DNA from 3 places in the Scandinavium lactucae genome. Region 3 is predicted to be linked to each of the others. Evidence: predicted binding sites of a transcription regulator. Region 3 holds the regulator's gene; each other region holds the start of a gene.
What was found. The regulator CRP, encoded in region 3, controls carbon source genes, mostly activating them, when cyclic AMP is high. The targets are predictions, from matches to a motif close to ATGTGANNNNNNTCACAT.
Positions count from the first base shown of each region.

Region 1: the regulator CRP is predicted to act here: its motif matches at 3,502-3,519, upstream of deoC (deoxyribose-phosphate aldolase).
Region 2: the regulator CRP is predicted to act here: its motif matches at 2,107-2,124, upstream of SIK69_RS12550 (CidA/LrgA family protein).

Region 1 is NZ_JAWXRD010000001.1:186,213-191,349, forward strand. It holds gene SIK69_RS00895 (NupC/NupG family nucleoside CNT transporter) at 1-1,035, shown strand, start outside; gene SIK69_RS00900 (YjjW family glycine radical enzyme activase) at 1,037-1,900, opposite strand; gene SIK69_RS00905 (YjjI family glycine radical enzyme) at 1,872-3,410, opposite strand; gene deoC (deoxyribose-phosphate aldolase) at 3,639-4,418, shown strand; gene deoA (thymidine phosphorylase) at 4,601-5,137, shown strand, end outside.
Region 2 is NZ_JAWXRD010000030.1:99,481-104,617, forward strand. It holds gene mdtQ (multidrug resistance outer membrane protein MdtQ) at 1-94, opposite strand, end outside; gene SIK69_RS12540 (methyltransferase domain-containing protein) at 266-1,000, shown strand; gene dusC (tRNA dihydrouridine(16) synthase DusC) at 1,003-1,950, opposite strand; gene SIK69_RS12550 (CidA/LrgA family protein) at 2,173-2,574, shown strand; gene SIK69_RS12555 (CidB/LrgB family autolysis modulator) at 2,571-3,266, shown strand; gene cdd (cytidine deaminase) at 3,391-4,275, shown strand; gene sanA (outer membrane permeability protein SanA) at 4,400-5,113, shown strand; gene SIK69_RS12570 (GGDEF domain-containing protein) at 5,124-5,137, opposite strand, start outside.
Region 3 is NZ_JAWXRD010000003.1:187,869-193,005, forward strand. It holds gene pabA (aminodeoxychorismate synthase component 2) at 1-30, shown strand, start outside; gene argD (bifunctional acetylornithine/succinyldiaminopimelate transaminase) at 110-1,330, shown strand; gene SIK69_RS05160 (YccS/YhfK family putative transporter) at 1,327-3,399, opposite strand; gene crp (cAMP-activated global transcriptional regulator CRP) at 3,455-4,087, opposite strand; gene SIK69_RS05170 (OsmC family protein) at 4,394-4,798, shown strand; gene SIK69_RS05175 (phosphoribulokinase) at 4,852-5,137, opposite strand, start outside.

The DNA.
Region 1 (5,137 bases), on a different contig from region 3:
GTTTCCGATAAAATGTTCGAACTCTTTGGCGGCGGTGGCTTTATCTTTGCCCTGCGCGTGCTGCCGGTCATCGTCTTCTTCTCCTCGCTGATTGCGGTGCTCTATTACCTCGGTATCATGCAGTTCGTGATCCGTATTCTGGGCGGCGGTCTGCGGGCCTTGCTGAAAACCTCTCGTACCGAATCGCTGTCGGCTACTGCGAATATTTTCGTCGGTCAAACCGAAGCGCCGCTGGTGGTGCGCCCGTACATTGCGACCATGACCCGCTCTGAGTTGTTTGCGGTGATGTGTGGTGGCCTGGCGTCGGTGGCCGGTTCTGTACTGGCGGGTTATGCGCAGATGGGCGTTCCGCTGGAATACCTGATTGCCGCGTCCTTCATGGCCGCACCGGGTGGTCTGCTGTTCGCGAAAATCATGCTGCCGGAAACCGAAATCCCGAATGATTCACCGGAGCTGGAAGCTCAGATGCCGGATGCTGACCGTCCGTCTAACGTGCTGGATGCTGCCGCATCGGGTGCGGCGTCCGGGATGCAGCTGGCGCTGAACGTCGGGGCAATGTTGCTGGCCTTCGTGGCGCTGATTGCACTGCTGAACGGCATTCTCTCCGGGATTGGCGGCTGGTTTGACTATCCGCAGCTGTCGATGCAGCTGATCCTCGGCTGGGTATTCTCCCCGCTGGCGTGGGTCATTGGCGTGCCGTGGAGTGAGGCAACGGTGGCTGGGTCATTCATCGGCCAGAAGCTGATCATCAACGAGTTCGTGGCCTACATGAACTTCGGCGAATATCTGAAGGACGATGCCGTGGTCGCGGCGGCTGGCTTACAAGTGATTTCTGACCACACCAAAGCCATTATCTCGTTTGCCCTGTGCGGTTTTGCCAACCTGTCGTCGATTGCAATCCTGATTGGTGGTCTGGGCAGCCTGGCACCAACCCGTCGCCAGGACATCGCCCAGCTGGGCCTGAAAGCCGTGGCGGCCGGGACGCTCTCGAACCTGATGAGCGCCACCATTGCCGGGGTATTCCTCGCGCTCTGATCTACAAATAAAGCGCCGGGAGGATAATCTCTGATATTCCCCGGTCGTTCAGCGCCTGTGCCAGTGGCTCCACGTCCTGCGCACCGGCGCTGCGCCAGGTTTGCGCTTCCCCGTATACGCCGTGCGCATGAAAGGCGTTCAGCCTCAGCGGCACATCCCCTAATGAACGAATAAATTCACTCAGCGGCCCAATGGCCTGCAAATAATCCGTTTGCCCTGGAATCACCAGCAGGCGTAACTCCGCCAGCATTCGCTTCTCCGCCAGCCAGCGAATACTCGCTTTGATTCGCGCGTTGCTCCGCCCGGTGAGCGCCAGATGCACCTCGTCATCCCACGCTTTCAAATCCACCATCACCCCATCACAGACGGGCCGTAACTTCTCCCAGCCGTTAATACCCAGCTCGCCGTTGCTGTCGACCAGACAGGTCAGATGCTTCAGGGCAGGCGTGGCGTTAAGCTGGCTGAACAATTCAACGATAAACGGTAGCTGGGTGGTAGCTTCCCCGCCGCTGACGGTAATGCCTTCGATAAACGGCGCGGCGCGCGTTACCTGCTGTAGCACCTCGTCGACCGTCAGCGTCCGCGTCATCGGCGTAGCCTGCTGGGGGCAGAGTTTCAGGCAGGTATCGCACTGCTGACACACCGCTTCCTGCCAGATAACCTGCCCGTTTAGCACTGAAAGCGCGCCGTGCGGACAGGACGAGACGCACTCGCCGCAGTCGTTACAGTGCCCGATAGTCCACGGGTTGTGGCAGTTTTTACAACGCAGATTGCAGCCCTGTAAAAACAGCGTCAGACGGCTGCCAGGGCCGTCGACGCAGGAGAACGGAATGATATTACTGACTAAAGCGCATCTGCTGCTCATGGCTGATGACTCTCGGCTGTCGTTCCAGAATGCGGGTGTTGCGCGCGGCTTCTTCGCCCAGCCACGTGGTATTGGTGCGCGAGCCTTCCGCGCGGAATTTTTCCAGCTCGGATAAGCGCACCATATAGCCGGTGACACGAACCAAATCGTTGCCGCTGACGTTAGCCGAAAACTCACGCATTCCGGCGTTAAACGCACCCAGGCACAGCTGCATAACCGCCTGTGGATTGCGTTTGATGGTTTCGTCCAGGGTCAGAATGTCGCTGATCCCGGCAGGATAAAAGGCGTGATGCGGGGCGACGGTCAGCAGGTGGCTGACCGGATCCGGCTCGCTGCCATAAGGAATGCGTGCCCCCGGCGTGGTGCCGCTATCGGAACTGATACCCGACTGTGCATGCAGCAGTGCGCGCTGCTTCCAGCCATACTTCACTGGCGTATTTTCTACAAACGCTGCCAGCTGCGCACTGATGCGCCAGCCGAGCTCATTGGCTTCATCATGCTGACCATAGCGCGCCGGGCTGCCCGCTTTTTCACACAGCACATTCACCGCCTCGGCAAGGCCGTACATACCAAACATCGGCGTAAATCGCTGCGGATCAATCAACCCTTCGGCTACCAGGAAGCTATTCTCAAAGAAGTGCGATTGTTGATAGAGGAACGCACAGCGAGCATCAATGATGCTGGTCTGCTGCTGGCAATAGTGCGGCAGGACGCGGGAAAGGAAGTCTTCCGTCGATGCGCTACGCAGCGCGATTTCTTTCAGATTGAGGCGAACAAGGGTGCTGCCGCCGCCCGCCAGCGGCAGTGAGTTGTAACAACTGACCACCCCATACTGTCCTTTTGTGAAAATTTTATCATTTACAGGGCCGTTGGCGATGTGCGGTTTACTGCATTCGCAGATGTTTTTGCTGACCTCAAGCAGTAAATCATCCGGCGTAATTTCCGGGTCGTAGATAAAGGTCAGGTTCGGCGCAACCTGCTTTAACTCAGCATCGGCCCGTAAAATGGCGCGCGTCACCGGCGTATCTTCCGGGCCGATATTGACATGGGTAAACGCATCCGGCAGGGTGCGGTCGAGATAGCGCCAGAAACGTTTTATGCGGATATCGATTTCTTCTTGTGTTAGAATTTTAACATAAGGCGAAAGGATCGTATCCAGGTGCCCAAGGTAAACCGGCATCGAGGTCACCGAAGGCACGTGATGATAGAGAATAGTGAGTAACGACAGCGCGTCATCCAGGTCTTTCGCCCCTTCAAGCTCCAGCCATTGCGATCCATTGGCGAGGAAGCGGGCGTAGTCCGGTAGGACGTAACGCGGTTTGAACGGCGCATGGCCTTCAAACATGTCGCAGATAACGCCGTCATTCAGCGCCGCCTGGGCATCCGCTGGCAGGTCGGGATAGGGTAAAGCGTTTTCTGCTTCAAGGGCCAGGAAGTGACGTTTTTGCTCGGGGCTTAGCGTTTTGCTTGTCACAATATTCTGGCAACGTTGCTCAAAAGAGTCAGACATAGAAGTTCCTCAGACGCGTTGACGATGAGGACAGTGTAGAGAAAAGCGCCAGCGGGACTTTTGATCCAACCTCCCACACTGACGCTTTAAAGAGTGATAGAGCTCTCATTACAGTCATGCAAATTTGCATACGCGTTTCATTAACTGTGATGAGGATCGAAGTGTAACCGTGGGTCGGTGTTAAAATAGTCACAGACCCGCAAGGTAAAATTAAACACCGGAGATAACATGACCGATTTAACTGCAAGCAGCCTGCGCGCGTTAAAATTAATGGACCTGACCACCCTGAACGATGATGACACCGATGCGAAAGTCATTGCCCTGTGCCACCAGGCGAAAACCCCGGTGGGCAATACCGCGGCAATCTGCATTTATCCACGTTTCATCCCTATCGCGCGTAAAACCCTGAATGCACAGGGCACGCCGGATGTGCGTATCGCCACCGTTACCAACTTCCCGCACGGCAACGATGACATCGATATCGCGCTGGCGGAAACCCGGGCGGCTATCGCTTACGGTGCAGATGAAGTGGACGTAGTCTTCCCGTATCGCGCGCTGATCGCCGGTAACGAGCAGGTCGGTTTTGATCTGGTGAAAGCGTGTAAAGACGCCTGCGCCGCCGCGAACGTGCTGCTGAAAGTGATCATCGAAACCGGCGAGCTGAAAGAAGAGCGGCTTATTCGTAAAGCATCTGAAATCTCTATCAACGCCGGGGCTGATTTCATCAAAACCTCTACCGGTAAAGTGCCAGTGAATGCCACCCCGGAAAGCGCACGGATCATGATGGAAGTTATTCGTGATATGGGCGTTGAAAAAACCGTCGGCTTTAAGCCAGCGGGCGGCGTACGTACTGCGGAAGATGCACAAACCTTCCTGGCGATTGCCGATGATCTGTTCGGTGCCGACTGGGCTGACGCCCGTCACTACCGTTTCGGCGCATCCAGCCTGCTCGCGAGCCTGCTGAAAGCCCTGGGCCATGGCGACGGCAAGAGCGCCAGCAGCTACTGATTACTCGTCATACTTTGAGCCGCAGGTGCGTTGGCTGCACTCTCTCACCCCAGTCACTTACTCCTGTAAGCTTCTGGGGATTCGATCCCTTGCCGCCTTCCTGCAACTCGAATTATGTAGAGTAATATTTCTTCGCGGTGGGTTAACCGCCGCATTCAACCCGATTCCTCATGGGGGTTACCGTGTTTCTCGCACAAGAAATTATTCGTAAAAAACGCGATGGTCACGCGCTGAGTGACGAAGAGATCCGTTTCTTCATCAATGGTATTCGTGATAACACCGTGTCGGAAGGGCAGATTGCCGCCCTGGCGATGACCATTTTCTTCCACGATATGGCTATTGAGGAGCGTGTCTCGCTGACCATGGCGATGCGGGATTCAGGCACGGTACTCGACTGGAAAAGCCTTAATCTGAATGGCCCGATTGTGGATAAGCACTCCACTGGCGGCGTGGGTGATGTGACCTCGCTGATGCTTGGCCCAATGGTGGCGGCCTGCGGCGGATACATTCCGATGATCTCCGGGCGTGGCCTGGGGCATACCGGCGGGACACTCGACAAACTGGAAGCGATCCCGGGGTTCGATATCTTCCCGGACGACAACCGTTTCCGCGAAATTATTAAAGACGTTGGCGTGGCGATCATCGGGCAGACCAGCTCCCTCGCGCCAGCGGACAAACGTTTTTACGCCACGCGCGACATCACTGCCACCGTCGATTCT
Region 2 (5,137 bases), on a different contig from region 3:
AAGGCCCGTCAGTATCGTGTGACGGCGCGCAACCAACCAACACGGCAGCCAGCGGCAAACTGAGCATTGCAGCGACAATAGCAGTACGTTTCATATCGGAATTCTGTTTTTTGAGAGGACGCGCATTTTAATATGAAAATGCAGAAGGCGTTTAGGAAAGCGTGGCAACCATGAAAAAGCAATAGCCCGACATATTCCCTCATGCTTTTCCATAATAGCTGCATAAATTATAGTTGGGGCGGACGTCTTCATCACAGGAGAGTGTATGACGCAGAATATTTACGACGACCCGCAGTTTTTTGCCGGGTATGCCACCCTTGACCGCTCGGTTAAAGGCCTGGACGGCGCACCTGAATGGCTCGCTTTACAGCAGATGCTGCCCGCAATTGAGGGTAAAGCGATAATTGATTTAGGCTGTGGCTACGGCTGGTTTTGCCGCTGGGCGCAACAGCAAGGGGCCGCTCACGTGCTGGGGCTCGATGTTTCAGAAAAGATGCTGGCCCGCGCACGTGAAATGACCGAGGTGCCTGGAATTGATTATCAGCGAGCCGACCTCGAAGCTCTGATGCTTCCCGCTGACAGCCTTGACCTCGCCTACAGCTCGCTGGCGCTGCATTATTTACAGAACATCGACAGGCTGTTTCGGACGCTGTTTCAGGCGCTGAAACCCGGTGGCAAACTGGTATTTTCCGCCGAGCACCCGATTTATACCGCGGCACTCAAACAGGGCTGGTTTATTGAACATGACGGGCAAAAAACCTGGCCGGTGGCGAATTATCAGCTGGAAGGGGAACGCCTCAGCAACTGGTTTGCCAACGGCGTGAAGAAACAGCACCGCAAGCTGGCGACCTGGATAAACGCGCTTATCGCCGCCGGCTTTGTCATTGAACAGCTTGATGAATGGGGCCCGAGCGCCGGGCAGATCGCCGCTAATCCGGGATTGGCGGAAGAGAAAGAGCGTCCGATGCTCTTCCTGCTGAGCGCACGTAAGCCGGGGTAATATCAGGCCTGATGCTGCGCGTACTGTTCTATCGCGTCGGAGATGGAACCAGAGTCCTGTAAAGTGCGGATCGTCGTGAACAGCGTGGTGGCTTCTACGTATTCCTTGCGCAGGTAGCCGAGCCACTGTTTGATCCGCGCTACGTGATACAACCCGGTATCGCCCTGCTTTTCGAGGCGGCTGTATTTGCGCAGCAGTTCGGTGACCTCCGACCACGGCATTCGCGGTTCGTTGTATTTCACCACCCGGCTGAGGTTTGGAATATTGAGCGCCCCCCGGCCAATCATCACCGAATCACAGCCGGTAGCGGCCATGCAATCCTGGGCGCTTTGCCAGTCCCAGATTTCACCGTTGGCGATCACCGGGATCGATAACCGTTTACGGATTTCACCAATCGCCTGCCAGTTGATCCGATCGGCTTTGTATCCATCGTCTTTGGTACGCCCGTGAACCACCAGCTCGGTGGCTCCAGCCTGCTGGACGGCATCAGCGATTTCAAACTGCCTGTCGCTGCTGTCCCAGCCCAGACGCACTTTAACCGTCACCGGCAGATGCGCTGGCACCGCTTCACGCATCGCTTTCGCACCGCGATAGATAAGGTCCGGGTCTTTTAACAGCGTCGCCCCGCCGCCGCTGCCGTTGACCACTTTCGACGGACAGCCACAGTTGAGATCCACCCCCCACGAACCCAACGCCACCGCACGGGCCGCGTTTTCGGCCAGCCACTGCGGATGCTGACCCAATAGCTGTACGCGCACTAGCGTGCCAGAGGCTGTTCGGCTGTGGTTCAACAGTTCAGGACAAAGGCGATGGAAGGATTTCACCGGCAGCAGTTGGTCCACCACCCGCAGAAATTCAGTGATGCACAGATCGTAATCATTCACCTCGGTCAGAAGGCCACGCACCAGTGAATCGAGCACGCCTTCCATCGGCGCTAGCAGAACACGCATATCAGTATCCGGAGAAAAAAGAGGCGCTATGGTAGCGTTGTTGTTGTCTGGTTTGAAGCCCCTTATAAACTACACTGACTACCAACGATTTAGGGTGCATTTCGGTGTGCGGCGCAGGGTGCCCAAAAGGAATGCTTTGTATGCCCAGAATTCATGATGTGATCGGTAGCACATTTCAGGGTTTAATTGTATGATGAATGCGTTTCATCAAGGGCTATGACCATGAGCAAAACACTGAATATCATCTGGCAATACCTGCGTGCTTTCGTGCTGATATACGCCTGTCTGTACGCCGGAATTTTTATCGCGTCGCTGTTACCCATCACCATTCCTGGCAGCATTATTGGAATGCTAATTCTGTTCGTCCTGCTGGCGCTGCAAATTCTCCCGGCTAAGTGGGTGAATCCTGGCTGTTACGTTCTGATCCGCTATATGGCGCTGCTGTTTGTGCCGATTGGCGTGGGGGTGATGCAATATGTTGACGTGCTGCGCGCCCAGTTTGGCCCGGTGGTGGTGTCGTGTGCCATCAGCACCCTGGTAGTATTCCTGGTGGTGAGCTGGAGCTCCCATCTGGTGCATGGCGAACGCAAAGTGATCGGTCAGAAGGGAGCGGAAAACGAATGATGCATTATATCTGGTGGTCTTTGCCGTTAACCCTCGCCGTATTCTTTGCCGCCCGCAAGCTGGCTGCCCGCTTCAAAATGGCGCTGTTGAACCCGCTGCTGGTGGCGATGGTGGTGATCATCCCGTTCCTGCTGCTAACCGGGATTCCTTACGACCACTATTTCAAGGGGAGTGAAATCCTCAACGATTTGCTGCAGCCCGCAGTAGTGGCGCTGGCTTACCCGCTGTATGAACAGCTGCATCAGATTCGTGCCCGCTGGAAATCGATTATCACCATTTGCTTTATCGGCAGCGTAGTCGCGATGGTCACCGGCACGACCGTCGCGCTGTTGATGGGGGCGACACCTGAAATCGCCGCCTCGGTATTACCGAAATCCGTGACAACGCCGATTGCGATGGCGGTTGGCGGCAGCATCGGCGGCATTCCGGCGATCAGCGCGGTGTGCGTGATTTTTGTCGGTATTCTTGGCGCGGTGTTTGGTCATACCCTGTTAAATCTGATGCGTATTAACACCAAAGCCGCGCGCGGTCTGGCGATGGGCACAGCCTCACACGCCCTGGGCACCGCCCGCTGTGCCGAGCTGGACTATCAGGAAGGTGCGTTCAGTTCGCTGGCGCTGGTTATCTGCGGGATTATCACTTCGCTGGTGGCACCTTTCCTGTTCCCGGTGATTTTGGCCGTGGTCGGATAACGCGACGCATCACACAAATTTCAGTCAATTTTCATAAGTTGCATAAAAAGTAAGATCCAAATCACACATTAGCCCTTAACAGGTCCGTACACTGTCATCCCTTAACCTGTAAGAGGCCATTGCCATGCATCCACGTTTTCAATCTGCTTTCCCGCAACTCAGTGCGGAATTGCAATCAGCCCTCGCTCCGGTGCTCGCTGATGTGCATTTTCCCGCCATGTTGAGCGCCGGGCAGGTCTCAACGCTGAAATCAGCCACGGGACTGGACGAAGACGCGCTGGCTTTCGCGCTGTTACCGCTGGCTGCCGCCTGTGCCCGCGCCGACCTGTCACATTTTAACGTTGGCGCTATCGCCCGTGGGGTGAGCGGCACTTGGTATTTCGGCGGCAATATGGAATTTATCGGCGCGACCATGCAGCAAACCGTTCATGCAGAACAAAGTGCCATCAGCCACGCCTGGCTACGCGGTGAAAAAGCGCTGAAAGCGATTACCGTGAACTACACGCCCTGCGGCCACTGCCGCCAGTTCATGAATGAACTCAACAGCGGGCTTGATCTGCAAATCAACCTGCCTGGCCGCGAACCGCATACGCTGAAAGACTATCTGCCGGATGCGTTTGGCCCGAAAGATTTGGACATCAAAACGCTGCTGATGGATGCCCAGGATCATGGCTATGCGCTGGAAGGTGATGCCCTGACGCAGGCGGCAATTAAGGCCGCAAACCGCTGTCACGCCCCGTACAGCCAATCGCCGTCCGGCGTAGCGCTGGAATTACGCGACGGCACGATTTTCGCCGGCAGCTATGCCGAGAACGCGGCATTTAACCCGTCATTACCGCCGTTGCAGGGCGCGCTGAATCTGCTGAGCCTCAACGGCTATGACTATCCGGATATTCAACGCGCGATGCTGGCCGAACGTGCCGATGCGCCGCTCATCCAGTGGGATGCCACCGCGGCAACGTTGAAAGCGCTGGGCTGTCAGAACATCGACCGCACGCTGCTGGCCTGATCTCACGGTGCGGGCTTCACAGCCCGCGCTGATGAAAATCCCCCCAGTTAAACTACTGTTTCTTGCTCTTCCCCCGCGGGTAAAGTAGCCTGAGTCAATATTCATCCACCACTGAGTCAAGTCCATGTTAAAGCGCGTGTTATACAGCCTGTTAGTCCTGGTAGGCCTGCTGCTGTTGACCGTACTGGGCCTCGACCGCTGGATGAGCTGGAAAACTGCCCCGTATATCTATGATGAACTACAGGATTTGCCCTACCGTCAGGTCGGGGTGGTGCTCGGCACCGCCAAGTATTACCGCACCGGGGTTATCAATCAGTATTATCGCTATCGCATTCAGGGTGCGCTGAACGCCTATAACAGCGGCAAAGTGAATTACCTGCTGCTGAGCGGTGACAACGCGCTGCAAAGCTATAACGAACCGATGACCATGCGCAAAGATTTGATTGCCGGTGGTGTTGATCCCGCGGATATCGTGCTCGATTACGCCGGGTTCCGCACTCTGGACTCCATCGTGCGCACGCGCAAAGTGTTCGACACTAACGACTTCATCATCATCACCCAGCGTTTCCACTGCGAGCGCGCGCTGTTTATCGCCCTGCATATGGGCATTCAGGCGCAGTGTTACGCCGTACCCTCACCAAAAAATATGTGGAGTGTGCGCGGGCGTGAATTTGGCGCACGTTTCGGGGCGCTGGCTGATCTGTACCTCTTCAAACGTGAACCGCGTTTCTTAGGCCCGCTGGTACCCATCCCTTCCCCGTATCAGGTGCCGGATGATGCCCAGGGCTATCCAGCCGTACTTCCGGACCAGCTTCTGGAATTGCAGAATTCCCCTTAGGGCTGAATTGCTAACGCTTCCTGG
Region 3 (5,137 bases):
CAGCTGCTGGATAACTTCCTGAAACGATAATTCACCTTGCCATGATGTGATTTATTATGCATATTTCGTGATTATTATTTCATAATCATTGCTGCATAAGAGGAATGTCATGGCGACTGAACAGGCTGCAATTACCCGTGCTACGTTTGATGAAGTGATCCTGCCCATCTATGCCCCGGCAGAGTTTATCCCGGTGAAGGGAAAGGGCAGTCGGGTGTGGGATCAGCAGGGCAACGAGTTCGTTGATTTCGCGGGGGGAATTGCAGTCACGGCGCTGGGGCATTGCCATCCGGCGCTGGTAGAAGCGCTGAAAAGCCAGGGCGAAACGCTGTGGCATACCAGCAACGTGTTCACCAATGAACCGGCGCTGCGCTTGGGCCGTAAGCTGGTGGCCGCCACGTTTGCCGAGCGCGTGGTGTTTATGAACTCCGGTACGGAAGCCAATGAAACGGCATTTAAACTGGCGCGCTACTATGCCTCTACGCGCCACAGCCCGTACAAAACCAAAATCATCGCGTTCCACAACGCCTTCCACGGCCGTTCGCTGTTTACCGTTTCGGTCGGTGGACAGCCTAAATACTCCGACGGCTTCGGGCCAAAACCGGCCGATATCATCCACGTTCCCTTTAACGACCTGCACGCGGTGCAAGCGGTGATGGACGATCACACCTGCGCAGTGGTGGTTGAGCCGATTCAGGGCGAAGGCGGGGTGATGGCGGCCACGCCTGAATTCCTCAAAGGGCTGCGCGAGTTATGCGACCAGCATCAGGCGCTGTTAGTGTTTGATGAAGTGCAGAGCGGCATGGGGCGTACCGGGTCGCTGTTTGCCTATCAGCATTACGGCGTGACGCCGGATATTCTCACCAGTGCCAAAGCGTTAGGCGGCGGTTTCCCGGTGAGCGCCGTGCTGACCACCGAAGAGATAGCCAGCGCATTTCACGTCGGTTCGCACGGGTCGACCTATGGCGGTAATCCACTGGCCTGCGCGGTGGCTGGGGCGGCGTTTGACATTATTAACACGCCAGAAGTGCTGGACGGCGTAAATGCAAAGCGCGCGCGTTTTGTGAAGCATCTGCAACAGATCGACGCCGAGCTGGATGTTTTCAGCGATGTACGCGGCATGGGTTTGCTGATTGGCGCTGAGCTGAAGCCGCAGTACAAAGGCCGCGCACGCGATTTCCTCCACGCTGCCGCGCATGAAGGTGTAATGGTGCTCAACGCCGGGCCGGACGTAATGCGCTTTGCCCCTTCTCTGGTGGTGGAAGAGGCGGATATTGACGAGGGGATGACGCGTTTTGCCGCTGCGGTGAAGAAGGTCGTGAAAAGCTAAGCGCGCTTCTTCAACCAAATCCCATGATGTGGGCGCTGACGCCATGCCACTGAAGAGATGGTGTGCATGGTGTTCAGATGCCCCAGAATACGTTGTAGATGCTGTTCCATGGTGCTGAGCGGTCCATGCGTCATCGTGTCCGTAGACTCCATGATATTCGCATCCCCGCTACCTCCCGCCTCGTCATACTCCAGCCGCTGTTGGCAGCGTTGCAACGCAATTTCGCAGGACTGTAAATAACGCTGAGCCAAATCGTTGGTCAGCATGTTGTGTTCGCGCGCCAGCGTGGTCATGGCATTGATATGCTCGACGATAAACTGGCTGTGCGTTACCCACAGTTTCATGTCCTCCAGATAATGTGAGTTAAAGCCCGGTTCCTGCATCGCCTGATTCAGCGAGTTGAACAACGCGTTATGCGCCTGATTCACACGCATTCGCTGATACGCCAGGGTGGGTGCCTGCGGGTCGCTACTGAGGATCAGCCGCAGGGCATCCTGGTCGGCCTCCAGCGCCTGCTGGGCATTTTTACGCAGGAGCCCACTTTGCCACTGCGGCCACAGCCAGACCATTCCACCGAAGGCAATCAGACAACCAATTACCGTGTCGACAAGACGGGCGAGAATGAAATGTTCGCCGTTGAGCGTCAGTAGCTGAATGGTGTACACCGCGGTGACCGTAAAGCCCACGGTGGCCCAACCGTAGCTCTTACGAATGATCAGATAGCTCGCAAGGGTAATCAATAACATGGACGCCAGGGTGTAGCCTTCCGGTACGTGGAAGTGCAAGGTGCCAGCGGCAATCACTAGCCCGGCCAGCGTGCCCGCGGCCCGGTGAAAAATTCGCACTCGCGTTGCGCCGTAGCCGTTCTGCGTTACCAGCAGGACGGTCATCAGGATCCAGTACGGTTTCGGAAGATTCAGCGCCGCTCCCATCAGGCTGGCGATGCTCAGCATCACGCTGATTCGCGCCGCGTTTCGCAGCGCCGGAGATTTAAACGACAGGTAGCTTTTCAGCGCGGCGAAAACCGGCAGACGGCGTTCGTTATCAGCCATCAGATTGCGCGGGTACAGCGGGCGTTGCATCCGCAATACGCGGGCGATGCGGCTGAAATGCCAGGCGCAAAACTGGCCGACGGGATTATCCGGGTGCTGATGGGCAATTTTTTCCAGAGCACCAATTTGTTTATCCATGTTAAAGCGCTGCGGAAAACGGTGATAGAGGATGTCATCGGCCATCACCCGCAGCCGGGCGGCGATGGTTTGCGCATTCCAGCGGATCACCGCTTCAGCATGGCTGCGTTCCACCAGTTTCTGCACTTCTGCGGGCTGGTGCAGGCTGACCGAAATATGTTCTTGCAGATCGAGGCCAATCTGGAAGGCGCGCAGCAGGCGCTTATATTCGTGATTCTGGTTGGCGGCCAGCATGTGCATTTGCTGGTAACACTGGGTAATCAGGTCGACGGCTTTTTGCTGTCGAGTGAGCAGTGGCGGCAGCGCTTTTTCCGGATCGGTATGCTGGGTCAGCAGGCTATATTTGGCTTCACAATAATCCGCCAGCTGGCGATAGAGCAGGCTCAGGGATTCGCGCAGCGGCTGTTCGCGCCACATCCAGAACCAGAACCAGTTAAACAGGCCGTACCACAGGGTGCCGAGAGCGTAAATCAGCAGCGGCTGCCACACTGGCATATTGCCTGCCAGGCTGAGGGTGAAGATCGAGGCAATCAGCGAAGCGGGCAGCAGGCGCGCGTGCAGAGAACTGATTTCGGCGGTAACGCCGAGCAGCATCGCCAACCCGCTCAGAATAATGGGCAGCGGTACGTCACGCGCCAGTAACAACTGCACCGCGAGGCTACAGCCCGCAAACAGCGAACCGCCAATAATCAACCGTTTGAAGAAGCGTTTGTGGGGCGTGTCCAGCCCGGCAATGTTGCAGCAGGCGGGAACCAATGAAAACAGCAGACCGTACTTGAGATACCCCAAAGCCAGACCGATAGCCACGGGTAAACAGAGCACCAGCGTTTGTCGCAGTGCGTAGTTAATTTCCGGGTGATAAATCAGCCTGCGCCACATGAGGGGAGAGACAAAAACGGCGTACTGCCCCAGGGCAATACGCCGTTAATCTGGCTTAGCGGGTACCGTAGACCACGATAGTTTTACCGTGGGCGGAGATCAGATTCTGATCTTCCAACATTTTCAGAATACGGCCCACGGTTTCACGTGAACAGCCAACGATCTGACCGATTTCCTGACGGGTGATTTTAATTTGCATACCGTCCGGGTGGGTCATAGCATCAGGCTGTTTCGCCAGGTTCAGCAGCGTCTGCGCGATACGACCGGTTACGTCGAGGAACGCCAGGTTGCCCACTTTTTCAGAGGTGACCTGCAGGCGACGCGCCATCTGGGAGGAGAGGCGCATCAGAATATCCGGGTTGACCTGGATAAGCTGACGGAATTTTTTGTAGGAGATTTCGGCCACTTCACAAGCGGTTTTCGCCCGAACCCAGGCACTACGCTCCTGACCTTCTTCGAACAGGCCAAGCTCACCGATAAAGTCGCCCTGGTTAAGGTAAGAGAGGATCATCTCTTTACCTTCTTCATCCTTGATGAGTACTGCAACAGAGCCTTTCACGATGTAGTACAGCGTTTCTGCTTTTTCACCCTGGTGAATCAGCGTGCTCTTCGATGGGTACTTATGAATGTGGCAATGAGACAAGAACCATTCAAGGGTAGGGTCTGTTTGCGGTTTGCCAAGCACCATGCGCGGTTATCCTCTGTTATAAGCTGTCTCCAGTGGCAGACAAAACACTGCCGCTGGCTTTGCAATCGTATCCTTCCCTGTGCCTGGGAAGTCGGCTGTCGGATTTTACTGCAGCCTGTAGTGTGATGTCCTCTGCATACATGCAGTACTTCAATGTATTACTGTAGCATCCCGACTGTTTTAGCATAGCTTTTGCCGCGTGTCTCCTGGTGTCTCGCTTCAGCATGACGCACGTCGCCTTCCGTTGCGAGAATTGTTATGTGCGCGTAATCTGTCAGGAAAATTGCAACTCTGGAGTTAACAATTATGCAAGCGCGTGTGAAATGGGTTGAGGGTTTAACCTTCCTGGGGGAGTCTGCTTCTGGCCACCAAATCATGATGGACGGTAACTCTGGTGACAAAGCGCCAAGCCCGATGGAAATGGTGCTGATGGCAGCGGGCGGATGCAGCGCGATTGACGTGGTATCGATTCTGCAAAAGGGGCGTCATGACGTGACCGATTGTGAGGTGAAGTTGACCTCTGAGCGTCGTGAAGAAGCTCCGCGTCTGTTTACCCACATTAATTTGCACTTCATCGTCACCGGCAAAGAGCTAAAAGAAGCCGCGGTGTCGCGTGCGGTGGATTTGTCCGCTGAGAAATACTGCTCGGTGGCGCTGATGCTGGAGAAAGCGGCGAAAATTACCCATTCGTTTGAAGTGGTCGAAGGATAAGCGCCCAGCCCGGTGGCGCTGTGCTGACCGGGCCTACTGTTTATCGGGTGACATCAACCTATCTTTTTGCCTTCCATCAGCCGTTCTACCAGCGGCGACATAATCAGCTCCATAGCCAGTCCCATCTTCCCGCCCGGCACCACTAATGTATTCATATGAGAAATGAATGAACCCTGCAGCATCGCCAGCAGCCAGGGGAAATCAATATCGCCCAGATTCTGGAAATGGATGACCACAAAGCTTTCATCGAGCGAGGGGATCCCTTTCGCCGCGAACGGGTTGGAGGTGTCCACGGTGGGTACGCGCTGGAAGTTAATGTGGGTGCGTGAGAATTGCGGG